4 regions of the Plantactinospora sp. WMMB782 genome follow, and region 2 is predicted to be linked to each of the others. Evidence: riboswitches for the same ligand, from Rfam matches in the RefSeq annotation. Region 2 holds a riboswitch; each other region holds the start of a gene.
The links. Region 2 has a riboswitch for cobalamin ahead of ACN28A_RS34020 (prenyltransferase/squalene oxidase repeat-containing protein). Riboswitches for the same ligand answer to the same signal wherever they lie in the genome.
Positions count from the first base shown of each region.

Region 1: it holds a riboswitch for cobalamin, as region 2 does, so the genes downstream of both, ACN28A_RS28560 (CbtB domain-containing protein) here and ACN28A_RS34020 (prenyltransferase/squalene oxidase repeat-containing protein) in region 2, are expected to answer to the same signal.
Region 3: it holds a riboswitch for cobalamin, as region 2 does, so the genes downstream of both, ACN28A_RS34545 (ABC transporter substrate-binding protein) here and ACN28A_RS34020 (prenyltransferase/squalene oxidase repeat-containing protein) in region 2, are expected to answer to the same signal.
Region 4: it holds a riboswitch for cobalamin, as region 2 does, so the genes downstream of both, ACN28A_RS24115 (ribonucleoside-diphosphate reductase subunit alpha) here and ACN28A_RS34020 (prenyltransferase/squalene oxidase repeat-containing protein) in region 2, are expected to answer to the same signal.

Region 1 is NZ_JBMHMC010000007.1:5,942,087-5,945,440, forward strand. Features, by position in the region: gene ACN28A_RS28550 (precorrin-2 C(20)-methyltransferase) at 1-594, shown strand, start outside; gene ACN28A_RS28555 (cobalt-precorrin-6A reductase) at 582-1,412, opposite strand; cobalamin riboswitch at 1,531-1,673, shown strand; gene ACN28A_RS28560 (CbtB domain-containing protein) at 1,708-1,911, shown strand; gene ACN28A_RS28565 (CbtA family protein) at 1,925-2,722, shown strand; gene ACN28A_RS28570 (histidine phosphatase family protein) at 2,719-3,354, shown strand, end outside.
Region 2 is NZ_JBMHMC010000007.1:7,169,469-7,172,822, reverse strand. Features, by position in the region: gene ACN28A_RS34025 (helical backbone metal receptor) at 1-10, opposite strand, end outside; gene ACN28A_RS34020 (prenyltransferase/squalene oxidase repeat-containing protein) at 146-1,543, opposite strand; cobalamin riboswitch at 1,651-1,783, opposite strand; gene ACN28A_RS34015 (prenyltransferase/squalene oxidase repeat-containing protein) at 2,044-3,354, shown strand, end outside.
Region 3 is NZ_JBMHMC010000007.1:7,279,984-7,283,337, reverse strand. Features, by position in the region: gene ACN28A_RS34555 (FecCD family ABC transporter permease) at 1-172, opposite strand, end outside; gene ACN28A_RS34550 (FecCD family ABC transporter permease) at 169-1,122, opposite strand; gene ACN28A_RS34545 (ABC transporter substrate-binding protein) at 1,158-2,150, opposite strand; cobalamin riboswitch at 2,239-2,423, opposite strand; gene ACN28A_RS34540 (MFS transporter) at 2,645-3,354, opposite strand, start outside.
Region 4 is NZ_JBMHMC010000007.1:4,874,234-4,877,587, reverse strand. Features, by position in the region: gene ACN28A_RS24120 (hypothetical protein) at 1-480, opposite strand, end outside; cobalamin riboswitch at 909-1,121, shown strand; gene ACN28A_RS24115 (ribonucleoside-diphosphate reductase subunit alpha) at 1,247-3,354, shown strand, end outside.

The DNA of each region.
Region 1 (3,354 bases), 1.2 Mb from region 2:
GGCAACCAGGTCGAACTCGACCGGGCCAGGCACGCCCTGGAACTCGCCCTGGCCGGTGCCCGGGTGGCCGTGGTCTCCTCCGGCGATCCGGGAGTCTTCGCGATGGCCACCGCGGTGCTCGAGGTGGCCACCTCGGACGAGCGGTTCGGTGCCGTCCCGGTGCGGGTGCTACCCGGACTGACCGCCGCGCAGGCGGCGGCCAGCCGGATCGGTGCCCCGCTCGGTCACGACTTCGCGGTGCTCTCGCTCTCGGACCGGCTCAAGCCGTGGGCGGTGATCGAGCAGCGGCTGGCCGGGGCGGCTGCCGCCGATCTGGTGCTGGCGCTCTACAACCCGGCCTCGGCCAGCCGGCGTTGGCAGGTCGAGGCGGCCCGGCACGTGTTGCTCCGGCACCGCGCAGCCGAGACGCCGGTGGTGATAGCCCGGGACGTGGGCCGGCCGGGGGAGCGGATCACCGTCGTCGCGCTCGCCGAACTCGATCCGGCTGACGTGGACATGCGATGCCTGCTGATAGTCGGCTCCTCCACCACCCGCACCGACCGGCGGGCGGACGGCTCGACGGTGGTCTGGACCCCCCGCAGCTATCCCGGCTGACCGCCGTCGGCCGGGACGCCGACGGTCGCACCACCGTCGGCCGGGGCGGTCGGCGGCGCGTCGGGGCGGGCCGGCGCCAGTACCGTCTCCAGCCAGGCCAGTGCGGCGGCCACCTCGGCGGCCACGGCCGGCAGGGCGATCGGCGCCGGCCGGTCCACCAGCACCACCGGCAGCCCCAGCTCGCGGGCGGCGGCCAGCTTCGCCATCGTGTACGTCCCGCCGCTGTCCTTGCTGACCAGCACGTCGATCCGGTGCGCGAGCAGCAGTTCCCGTTCCGCCGCCAGCTGGTAGGGACCGCGGTCGCGCAGCAGCGTGACGTTGCCCGGCAACGGGACGGTCGGCTCGTCCACCACCCGGACCAGCAGCTCGACGCCGGTCAGGTGCAGGAAGGCGGCCAGCCCCTGCCGCCCGGTGGTGACGAAGGCCCGGCGACCGAGCCGGGGCACCAGGTCGGCGGCGGCGGCGAGATCCGGTACCCGGTGCCACCGGTCCCCGGGGCCCGCCGTCCAACCGGGACGCTCCAACCGCAGGTACGGGACCCCGGTCGACCCGGCAGCCAGCACCGCCGAGGAGCGGATCCGGGCGGCGTACGGGTGGGTGCCGTCGACGAGTGCGTCGACGGCGTGCTCGACCAGCCAGCGGGCGAGCCCCTCCGGCCCGCCGAACCCGCCGATCCGGACCTCGCCGAGCGGCAGCCGGGGGTCGGCGACCCGCCCGGCCAGCGAGGAGACCACCATGGTGTCGGGCCGACCGACCAGCGCGGCGGCCAGTTCCCGCGCCTCGGCGGTGCCGCCGAGCAGCAGCACCCGGTTCGTCACGGCGCGACGGTATCGGCACCCTCCGGCCGGGACAACCCCGCGCCCGCCGGGCCGTGACCGCCGACACCGGTCCGGTGCCGGGCCCGGTCGTGGTCGTGGGCCGGTTGACCGGCCTGACGTCGTCCGGCTACCGTCGACTCGCCATCTGCGGCGACATGAGGGAAGCCGGTGGGAATCCGGTGCGGTCGCGCCACTGTGAGCGGTCCCGACCCCGGTCGGGGTGCCGCGAGCCAGGACGCTCGGTCGTCGCAGCCTGTCGACGGGGACGCGTCATCCCCGAGGAGGTACTTCGCGCATGTCCAGTCCTGCCCCCGCCCGCCCGCTCGTCCAGCCGGCCGGCTCCGCCCGGCTACTGTGGACCGCCCTCGCCGTCGTCGCCGTACTCGCCCTGCTGGCCTACCTGGTCGCGTTCGACCAGGGCGCGGTCTCGCGCAGCGGCATGTTCCTGCACGAGCTGACGCACGACGGTCGGCACCTGCTCGGCGTACCCTGCCACTGACCGGCTGCCCGCCGTGCCGACGTTCCTGTCCGTACTGCTGCGTGGCCTGCTCGCAGGCCTGGTCGCCGGTCTGATCGCCGGCACCTTCGCCTACCTCGTCGGCGAGCCGCGGATCGATGCCGCGATCGCGATCGAGGAACAGGCGACCCATTCCGCACCCGGGGTCGAGGCCGACCACCACGCCGAGGAACTGGTCGGCCGGGACGGCCAGCGCGCCGGTCTCTTTCTGGCGACCGGGCTGTTCGGTGTCGCGATGGGCGGCCTGCTCGCCACCGGGTACGTCCTGCTGCGCCGTCGACTCCGCACCGCCGACGACGGCCGGGCGGCCCTGCTGCTGGCCGGTGCGGCGCTGCTCGGCGTGGTCGTCGTGCCGTTCGTCAAGTACCCGCCGAACCCGCCGGCGGTCGGCAACCCGGACACCATCGACCAGCGGACCGGCAGCTACCTGCTGCTGGTGCTGCTCGGCCTGGTGGCGGTCTGGGCCGGCGCCCTCGCCCACCGCTCGGTCCCCGGACGCGCCTCGTACCCGATCCGGGCCGCCGCGGCGGTCGGCGGCTTCCTGCTGGTCACGGCGGTCGGCTACACCGTGCTGCCGTCCTTCGCGGAGGTGCCGGACGGTTTCCCGGCGACCCTGCTCTGGGAGTTCCGGCTCGCCTCCCTCGGCACCCAGCTGGTGCTCTGGACCGGGATCGGCCTGCTCTTCGCCATCTCACTCGGATGGCGGCGGGACCGGGATCGCCGGCCGGCACCCGATGGACCGGTGCGCTCCGCGGGCCTGCCGGAGGATGTGCGGGCCCCGGCCGGGCGGTGAGCCCGACCGACCTGCACCTGGTCGCCCACGCCCACACCGCCGCGCTGCGCCGCGCGGTCTTCGGCGGCGGCGGCGAGGGCCTGGATCGGGGCGGCCTGGCGGCGGCCCGCGCGCTGGCCGGCACCGGGCCGGGGCGGCGCGGGCCGTTCGGCGACCGGATCGACGCCTGCCTCAGCACTCCGGCCGAGGCCGGCCGGCAGACCGCGTACGCGCTGGGCCTGCGCCCGACCGCCGAGCCCGGACTGGCGGACTGCGACTACGGCCGGTGGACCGGGTTGCCGCTGGCCGAGGTGGTGGCCCGGGAGCCGGACGCCGTGCGGGACTGGCTCGGTACGCCGCACGCGGCTCCACACGGCGGCGAGTCGGTCGAGTCGCTGCTCGACCGGGTCGGCCGCTGGCTCACCGGGCAGCGCGACCGGGGCGGGCGGATCGTCGCCGTCACGCATCCGGTGGTGGTCAGGGCGGCGCTGGTCCGCGCCCTGCGGCTGCCTGTCGCGGTGTTCTGGCGACTGGAGGTGGCGCCGCTGGCGGTGGTCCGGCTGACCGGGCGCGGCCCGGAGTGGCTGCTCCGGTTCACCGCGCCGGCCCTCGCCGAGCGGCCGGACCCGGACCTCGCCGAGCGGCCGGACCCG
Region 2 (3,354 bases):
CCACTCGCATCGCCGTTCCTCCTTATTTGGGCTGGTACGGGCCTATTCTGACTGGTGCCGCGAGCCCGCGGAGCGGGGCTCGCGGCACCACTGGCAGAGGGCGTTTAGAGGGCCCGCTGCAGGAGTTGGCGGCGGTGCGGCCAGGTTATGACCCGTATCGCAGGTAGATGACGTCGCCGATGGTGATGGTTCCGCCGCGGGTGGCGGTGGTCGGGGTGCCACCGTCGCGGGATGCCTTCCAGGTGGTGGTGCCGGTGTTGGCGAGTCCGTTGATCGCGGTGATCGTGCCGGTGCCTGAGTTCGGGGTGACGGCGGTGACGCAGCCGGTCGGTGTGGCGCTGGCGGCGGCGGTCAGGACGGCGCCGAGGGTCGTGGTGGCGGCGGTGGGGGTGAAGGTGACCGCGCAGGGCAGGACGGTGGTGCCGTTGTCGACGACGAGGGTGACCTTCGCCGGGATGCCGGCGGTGAACCCGCTCGCCGCGACCCACCTGGGGGCGCCGGCCGTGACCGGGGTCGGTGGTGCGGCGGTGAACCCGCCGCCGCCGAGGGCGCGGACGGCGTCGACGGAGGCGTAGCCGGAGGGGCTGGTGTCCGACGGCAGGTACTTGAAGCCGCCGCTGGCCATCTGCTGGGCGCGGAGGAAGTCTATCGGGGTGCGCCCGGCCGCGGTGGTGAAGTCGACGCCTTGGTGGGGGATGCCGCAGGCGTTGAGGCCGGAGACGGCCCAGCCGTTGGAGTCGGTGTTGGCCCCGAACATGGAGTTGAACGCGCCGGTCGTGTTGATCAGCTTGCTCTTGAGGAAGGTCTTCGCCTGGACCACGTCGGTGTCGGTGTTCGGTACCCCGGCGACGCAGAGGGCGGCCATGGCGGCGCCGGTCATGTCGATGTCGCTGGGCGCGGCGAGCTGTGACGGGTTGCCTTCGGCCTGGTTGAAGTTCCAGCCTCCGTCGTTGTGCTGGTTGTTGCGGATCCTGGTGACGGACAGGTCGAGCAGCCGTTGCGGGATCCGGGCGTTGCCGGTCTGGGTTTTGGCGCCGGCGAGGGCGAGGACGGCGAAGACGGTGCCGTTGAAGTTCGCCGGTGGACCGTAGTAGCCGGCGGTGCCGGTCTGCCAGTAGCCGACCACGTCGGCGATGAGGTTGCGGGAGGCGGCGACGCGGGCGGGGTCGATGCCGGCGGCGTAGGCGTTGAGGATGCCGCGTTCGTAGTCGGTGACGACGGGTGAGCCGCCGGGCCAGGAGGCGGCGCCCAGGTGGGTCTGGTACGCGGCGCGGGCGTTCTTGGTGGTGTCGCCGCCGGGGTAGACGTCGACCGGATGGGTGCCGGCGGCGGCGAAGGCGCTGAACGCCCACTCCAGGGACAGGCCGGCGCCGGCGTAACTGCCGTCCGGGGCTTGCAGGGTCTTCAGGTACGCGACGCCGTTGTTACGGGCGGTGGTGATCTGGGCCTGGGTGGATGTCGCGGCGGCCGGTACGGCCACCACCACCGTCAGGGCGGCGGTAGCCAGTGTGGCCAGGGTGAGGGTGAGGGGTTTACGGCGCATCGGGTTCCTCCGGTTCGGGGCTCGACTCGGCCCCGGAACCCGGACCGGATGGCGACCGGCGGGAGGGTGGGGCGGGCCGGACCCATGGGCGCGTGGGACGGATACCGCAGGTGGCGCGTCGCCGCGCGGGTGTTCGGGCTCGGGCGCGAAGTCGCACCCCTACCGTTGCGCGTCAGCCCCGGACTTGTGACCGGGTTCCCCCACACGTCGACGGCGGTGACGCTACGACAACGATCAACGTCGCGCTGTTACCCAGCCGACATCGGTCGGCGATTGACGCTGGCAAGACCACTGTGTTGCGATGAAGTGCTCCAGCACCCAGGGGAAGCCGGTCAAATCCCGGCACTGGCCCGCAGCCGTAGGTTCCGCAGCGTCGGGACGAGTCGGATTACCTGGCTGGAGATGCGTCAGCGTCGTCGAGGTCACGATGCGGGTACCGCACCGGGCAAGACGCCGGGGCGGCGGCCGTATCTACGCCGCTACCTCTGGAAGAGTCGCCCATGCCGTCCCTCACCCGCCGCTGGTCCCGCCTCTGGACCGCCGTCACCGCACTGCTCACCCTCACCGTGACCGGGGTGGCAGTGGCGGCCGTGGCCGCCGCCGATCCGATCGAGGCGTGTACGCCGAGCCGCGGTGCGATCGTCGCCGTCGACTTCCGCCCCTGGAACGGTCAGGTGCTGCGCGGTTGCGACGCGACCCCGACGACCGGATTCGAGCTGTTGCACGAGGCCGGGTTCACCACGACAGGCACCGCGCACGACGGGCCGGGCTTCATCTGCCGGATCGGCAACGCCGGCTTCGACGGCGGCACGCAGTATCCGACGCCGGAGCGGGAGGCGTGCCAGCTCACCCCGCCCGCGTCCGCGTACTGGTCGTACTGGTACGCGCCGCCGGGGCAGGCGGGTTGGACGTACAGTCCGCTCGGTGCGATGGGGAAGGTGCCGGGCCCGGGTGAAGTGCAGGCGTGGGTCTACGGCGGTACCGACATCGGCGGTACGACGGGCCGGCCGACGTTCACCCCGGACGAGGTCCGGGCCGCCGGCCCGACCCCGTCGCCGACCGTCTCCCCGACCGCCGGTCCCGGCGGGCCGGGCGCCCCGCCGACCGAGGCGCAGGTCGCCGCCGCAGCCTCTTACCTGGTCGGGAAGCTAACCGATGGTGACCACGTGTACAACCCCGACGGGGAGTTCGTCGACTACACCCGCACCATCGTGGTCGCTACCGGCCTCGCCGCCTCCGGCGGACAGGACCCTGCCCTGACGAAGATTCGCGACTACCTTGTCGCGCACGTCGACGCGGCGGTCTTCCCCGACGGCACCGGCGCGCTGCCGAACCAGACGAATGCCGCCAGCCTCGCACTGTTGACCATCATCACCGGCGGCGACCCACGCGACGTCGACGGCCGGGACCTGCTGGCGGTGCTCACCGACCGGGTCTGCGCGGGGGCCGACGTCGGCGCGGGCTGCACCGCCGCCGGGGACTTCGCCGGCTCGTACGCCCCGTCGACGCACGCTTTCGCGCTGCTTGCCCTGGACCGGGCCGGGATCACCCCACCGCAGGCGACCGTCGACCGGCTGCTGCAGTGGCAGTGCGCCGGGGGAGGCTTCGCCGACTCGCTGATCGCACCCGGCGACCCGTGCACCCCCGATCCGGCGAACACCGGCGCGGCGCTGCTCGCCCTGTCCGCCCTCGGCGGCCACAGCACCGAGATCACCGCCGCGAAGACCTACCTGACCGGGGCGCAGCAGGTCGACGGCGGCTACCTGCCCTACCTGGGCGCCGGTGCGGCGGAAAGCTACACCACCGCCTTG
Region 3 (3,354 bases), 110 kb from region 2:
TGCCCGGGCCGCCGGAAAGCACGGCGAGGATGTCGGAGACCGGCAGCGGGTAATCACCCAGGGTCAGCGAGGCCACCATCGCGGTCAGGGCGACGACCAGCGCGACCACGGTGACCGCGACGGCCCGCGCATCGACCCGCGCCGAGCGGCCGGCGATCCGCAGGACTTTCACAGCTCGGCCAGCCTGCGGCGGCGTACCAGGGCGACGAAGAACGGCGCGCCGGCGATCGCGGTGACGATCCCGGCCTGCAACTCCTGTGGCTTGGCCACCACCCGGCCGAGCACGTCGGCGGCGAGCAGCACCACCGGCGCCAGCACCGCCGCGTACGGCAGCAGCCACCGGTGCGCCGGCCCGACCAGCGCCCGCGCCATGTGTGGCACCGTCAGCCCGACGAACGCGATCGGACCGGCCAGGGCCACCGCCGTGCCGGCGAGCAGCACCACCGCCAGGGCCGCGGTCGCCCGGCCGGCGGCCAGCCGCTGCCCGAGCGAACGGGCCATGTCGTCGCCGAGCGCGATGGCGTCCAGCGCCCGCACCGACATCGCCGCCAGCACCGCCCCGGCGGCGAGGAACGGCAGCGCGGCTCCGATCACCGAGATGTCCGCCGCGGTCAGCGCGCCCACCGACCAGTACCGGTAGGAGTTGAACGTGTTGACGTCCAGCAGCGTCAGCGCCGTGGTCAGCCCGCCGAGCAGGGCGGTCGCGGCCGCACCGGCCAGCGCCAGCTTCACCGGGGTGGCCCCGCCGCGACCCAGCGAGCTCAACGCGTACACCCCGGCGCCGGCCAGCGCCGCCCCGGCGAAGGAGAACCACACCCAGCCGCCGAAGGTGTGCACGCCGAACACGGAGATCCCCAGCACCACACTGAGCGCGGCGCCCGCGTTGACCCCGAGCACCTCCGGCCCGGCCAGCGCGTTGCGGGTCAGACCCTGCAACAGGCCGCCCGCGACGCCGAGGGCCGCACCGGCGAAGATCCCGACGAGGGTACGGGGGATCCGCAGGTATTGCACGATCCGCTGCGCGTCCGAGCCGTCCGGACGCAGCAGGGTGTCGAGGACCGTGCCCGGGCCGATCGTCTCGTTGCCGACCAGCAGGGACCCGCACACGGCCGCCGTCAGCACGACGACCGCCCCGGCCAGCCCGGCAGCCCGAGCGTTCAGAACCGTTCCGGGTGCAGCAGCTTCGCCAGGGTCGCCACCGCGTCGGCGTTGCGCACCCCTGGCGTGATCTCGGCGAACGTCACCGCGTAGATCCGGCCGTTCCGGATCGCCGGTACGTTCGCCAGCGCCGGGTCGGACCTGAGCCCGTCGATCACGCTCTGCGCGCCGTCCGGGCCGATGTCGGCGCCGCAGCAGGCCGGCACCACGATCACCTCCGGCTTGCGCTTGATCAGCTCCTCGGTGCCGATCCGGGCCAGCCGGCCGGGTACGTCGGCGAAGACCTGGGTGCCGCCGGCCTTCTCGATGATCGTGGTGGCCACGTCCTCGGTGCCGAAGACACGCAACTCGCCACCGCCGGGCCGGTTCAGCATCGCCACCGTAGGCCGCCGCACCCCGGTGAGCCTGCTCTCGACGTCGGCGACGGTCTTCCTCATCGAGGCGACCAGCGCCTCGGCGCGAGACGTCGCTCCGAGAACCCGCCCCAGGTCGGTCAGGTCGCCGTAGACGCCGTCGAGCGAGACGTCGTTGTCGGCCAGCGACTTCTGGCCCTGCCCGTCCGTGGTCGGGCAGTACTGGGTGAACAGGTACGAGCCGATGCCGATCTTCTCCAGCTCGGCCCGGGTGCCCAGGCCCTCGGTGGTGAAGGCGCCGGTGAAGCCGGAGACGACGAAGTCCGGGTCGAGCCGCAGCACCTCCTCGCGGCTCGGGTACTCCTCCGGGTAGTACGTCGGCTTCTGCTCCTTCGGCTGGAACTGCGCGGCGTACTCGGGCAGCAGCGGATTGTCGAGGTAGGCGGCTCCGACCAGCCTGTCGCCGGCGCCGAGCGCGTACACCGCTTCCACGCCGTTGTGGAACGCCGCGAAGATCCTGGCGGGCGGGGTACCGGTCGGTACCCCGACACCGCAGTTGGTGACGGTGGCCGCGCCGCTGCCGGAGCCCGCCTCGGGTTCGGCGTCGCCGCCGGCACAGCCGGACAGGGCGACGAGCATGACGGACAGTGGCGCGGCAACGCGCCAGGACATGAGGGACCGCACAGCGCGCACGCGCATCGCAGACCGCCTTCCAGCACCTCGTGGACGGGTCGTCGGTGCCGTGGCCGGTTTCCTGGCTGACGGGCGGTGCGCCGCCGGCCGGCCTTCCCAGGCGAATCGCGCCCAGTGACCTCGTTGCCCGACGAGGGCCGACGGCTGTCCCGTTCACAGTGGCGAGGGCCGCGCCGGTTTCACACCGGCTTCCCGAACACCACGGCGGGGCCCATGCTAATCGCCCCGGTGGGGAGTCCCGTCCGGGCGGCATCCGGCGAGGCGCGGGTCACGTCGGGAACCACCGTGGTGTGCGGGCCGGCCGACGCGGGACAGCGCGGCGCGCAGCCCCGGGATGTCCCCGCCCCGGACAGAGGCGGAGGGCCCCACGCAGAGGCGAAGGGCGGCTTGGCGCGGGCGGCGCGGTCGGCGGAAGCGGAGGGTGGCCGCGCCGCCGCCGTTCACGGCTGAACGGACGTGTCGAGCTGGCCTCGGCCGAGCAGCACCAACCACGTTCCGCCGGCGACCGCCATCAGCAGGCCGGCTCCGACGGCGACGAGTCCGGGCGGAAGCCGGTCCACCAGGATGCCGCCGACCAGGGACGACAGGGCCAGGGCTGCGGTGGCGGTGGCGGTCCACAGGGACATGAGCCGGCCGCGCATCGCGTTGTCGGCGTGGCGCAGCAGGACGGCGATGGCCACCGGACCGTACAGGACGTCGGCGGCGGCGGCGACGGCCCAGCAGGCGAGGGCGAAGCCGACCACGGGTGCCAGCCCGAACGCGCTGGTGGCCAGGCCCTCGCAGAGGCAGGAGAGGCCGAGTACCGTCAGTTGCCCCCGGGCGGGCAGCCGTTGGATGCGGGCGGCGGCCGCCAGCAGGACGGCGGCTCCGGTGACCCCCTGCACGGCGTAGAACCAGCCGACGCCCCCGTTGCCGAGCTGGTAGGTGCGGGTGGCGAGGAAGGTCATGGTGACGATCGTCGCGCCGAGGCCGAGGCAGAACACGGCCTCGACGGCCAGCAGGGCGCGGATCTGCCGGTGCCGCAGCGCGTGTCGGATGCCGGCGACGAGGGCGGTCAGGATGCCGTCCTTCCGGGCGCTGCCGGTGTCGCCGTGACGCTGGCCGCCTCGGGCGCGCAGGGTGCACAGGGTGGAGACGGCGAATGACGCCG
Region 4 (3,354 bases), 2.3 Mb from region 2:
GGCGGCGGCGAGGGCCGGGATCACCGAGTCCGGGACCCAGCGCGACCGCTGGCAGGGCGACCAGCCGCGGCAGCGCGGGCTGAGCACGGAGCAGAGCCGCTGCTCGGAGAGGACCTCGCCGTCCTCGTTCTCCCGCACCTCGTGGTGCACCGGTCGGATGGTGCCGTCCGCCGCCACCAGCAGGTGCCGTCCGGCGTCGAGGGTGTCGTCCGGCAGCAGGCAGGCCCGGCCCAGCCGCCGGGCGAACGCCGCGACGGCGCCCACCTCCGGCAGCCCCGCCGGCACCCCGTAGCAGTCGACGGAGGTCGGAAAGTCCCCGGGACGGTGCCACACGTCGACAAGCAGCGCGCCGGACGGCACCCGGGCCGGGTCGACCCCGCCGAGCGGCAGCACCGGTACGTCGAGCGCGTCGGCAAGCGCGAGGCGGATCTCCGAGGCGGCGACGCGCCTCTCCGTCCTCCAGTTCCACAGCTCGATCATTGCCGCCTCCTCGCCGTAATCGTTCGTGGCTGGATGCCGGTCCCACCTCGGGCATCCCCCGTCGGGCCGGATCACCCCTGGTGCCTGGGTGTAACGGCCTCACCCACGATGGTGCCGGGCACACCGGGTCGAGAGCGGCTAAGTTACCGGTCTGTGACCATATCCGCCGAAATAGACGAGCCTTGACTACCTATTGTAGTCGGAGCGGCACCTCGTTCCGGTGCGGCCTCGCCGGTGACGCTCACCCAGCGTGGCCTGTGTCGCCGGCCGGTCGGGCACCGGACAGTTCCTCAACCGACCATGCTCCGACCTGGACGGGTGCCGGAGCCGGGCTCCTCGGTCCGACTGGCGACCCGGGGACGACTGCTGAGATCCACGACACGCCCGACACACCATCTGGTGTTGCCCATCTGCCATCACACCCAGATATGGTGTTGCCCGCAGCTGGTTCGGCCGTCCTGACTGGTCGGTCGAGGCAACAGGGAACCCGGTGGAAGTCCGGGACTGCCCCGCAGCGGTGAGTGGGAACGACCGCCGTCAACCAAGCACTGGACCAGCCGGTCCGGGAAGCGACGGCCAGTAGGCGACGCCCCGGCGTCCTGCCCACGAGTCCGAAGACCTGCCAGCGCGCCGTACGCCGACCGGTGTGCGGCGGTCGGAGGCCGCGCGGGACGGCCGACGCCGGAGCCGGACGCGGTTGTCGCCGCGGGCCGGTGGCGTCCTCCCGCGCGCCCGACGACCTCGGGCGAGGCGTGAGGAGAGGGCCATGACGGTCGCGCAGGAGCAGACCGCTGTGCCGGAGCAGGATGCCGTTGGTTCGGGGCAGGCTGCGGGGCGGGAGCAGGTCGTGGTGCCGGAGCAGCGCCGGCAGGTCATGCGGGTCCGCAAGCGGAACGGCGACCTGGAGTCGGTGGACGTCAACAAGATCGTCCGGGCCGTGCAGCGCTGGGTCGACGACCTGGCCGAGGTGGATCCGCTGCGCGTGGCGACCAAGACGATAAGCGGGCTGTACGACGGGGCGACCACCGCCGAACTGGACAGGCTCTCGATCCAGACGGCGGCGGAACTGATCGGCACGGAGCCGCAGTACTCGAAACTGGCGGCCCGGCTGCTGGCCGCGTTCGTGGACAAGGAGGTACGCGGCCAGGGGGTGGCCAGCTTCAGCCAGTCCATCCGGTACGCGCACGGCCTGGGCCTGATCGGCGACGACACGGCCGCGTTCGTGGCCCGCCACGCCCGCAAGCTCGACGACGCCGTCGACCCGGACGGCGACCGGCGGTTCGAGTACTTCGGGCTGCGTACCGTCGCCGACCGTTACCTGCTGCGGCATCCCGAGACCCGGCTGGTGGTGGAGACGCCCCAGCACTGGCTGCTGCGGGTCGCCTGCGGACTGTCCCGGACGCCGGGCGAGGCGATCGGGTTCTACCGGCTGATGTCGTCGCTTGCCTACCTGCCGAGTTCGCCGACGCTGTTCAACTCCGGCACCCGGCACACCCAGATGTCGTCCTGTTTCCTGGTCGACTCGCCGCGCGACGAGCTGGACTCGATCTACGAGCGCTACCACCAGGTGGCGAAGCTGTCCAAGTTCTCCGGTGGCATCGGCATCTCCTGGTCCCGGGTGCGGGGTCGGGGCGCGCTGATCCGGGGCACCAACGGGCGGTCGAACGGAATCGTGCCGTTCCTCAAGACGCTCGACGCCGGGGTGGCGGCGGTGAACCAGGGCGGCCGGCGCAAGGGCGCGGCCTGCGTCTACCTGGAGCCGTGGCACCCGGACATCGAGGAGTTCCTGGAACTGCGGGACAACACCGGCGAGGAGGCCCGGCGTACCCACAATCTCAACCTGGCGAACTGGATCCCGGACGAGTTCATGCGCCGGGTCGAGTCCGACGGCGACTGGTCGCTCATCGACCCGTCCGACGCGCCCGAACTGCCCGACCTGTTCGGGGACGCCTTCGACGAGGCGTACCGGGCGGCCGAGAAGAAGGCCGTGCGGACCGTGCAGGCCCGGGAGCTGTACGGGCGGATGATGCGCACCCTCGCGCAGACCGGCAACGGGTGGATGACGTTCAAGGACGCCTCGAACCGGCTCTCCAACCAGACCGGCGAGCCGGGCAACACCATCCACCTGTCGAATCTCTGCACCGAGATCCTGGAGGTCAACAGCGACACCGAGACCGCGGTCTGCAACCTCGGCTCGGTCAACCTGGCCGCGCACGTCACCGCCGAGGGGGTCGACTGGGCGAAGCTGCGCGACACCGTACGCACGGCCGTGGTGTTCCTGGACCGGGTGATCGACATCAACTACTACCCGGCGGCGCAGGCGGCGGCGTCGAACCCCCGCTGGCGGCCGGTCGGGCTCGGGCTGATGGGCCTGCAGGACGCGTTCTTCACGCTGCGTCTGCCATTCGACTCACCGCAGGCCCGGGAGCTGTCGACCCGGGTCCAGGAGGAGGTCTTCCTTACCGCGTTGGAGACCTCGGCCGGGCTGGCGGAGCGGTTCGGGCCGCATCCGGCGTACCCGCAGACCCGGGCGGCCCGGGGTGAGCTGCACCCGGAGCTGTGGGGTGCGGAGCCGGCCCAGGCCCAGCGGTGGGCCGCGCTGCGGTCGACGATCGCCGCGCACGGCCTGCGCAACTCGCTGCTTGTCGCGATCGCCCCGACGGCGACGATCGCCTCGATCGCCGGCTGCTACGAGTGCATCGAGCCGCAGGTCTCCAACCTGTTCAAGCGCGAGACGATGTCCGGGGAGTTCCTCCAGATCAACACCTATCTGGTACGCGAGCTGAAGGCGCGCGGACTCTGGACGGCGCCGATCCGCGACCAGATCAAGCGGGCCGACGGCTCGGTGCAGGGCATCTCCGAGCTGCCGGCGGA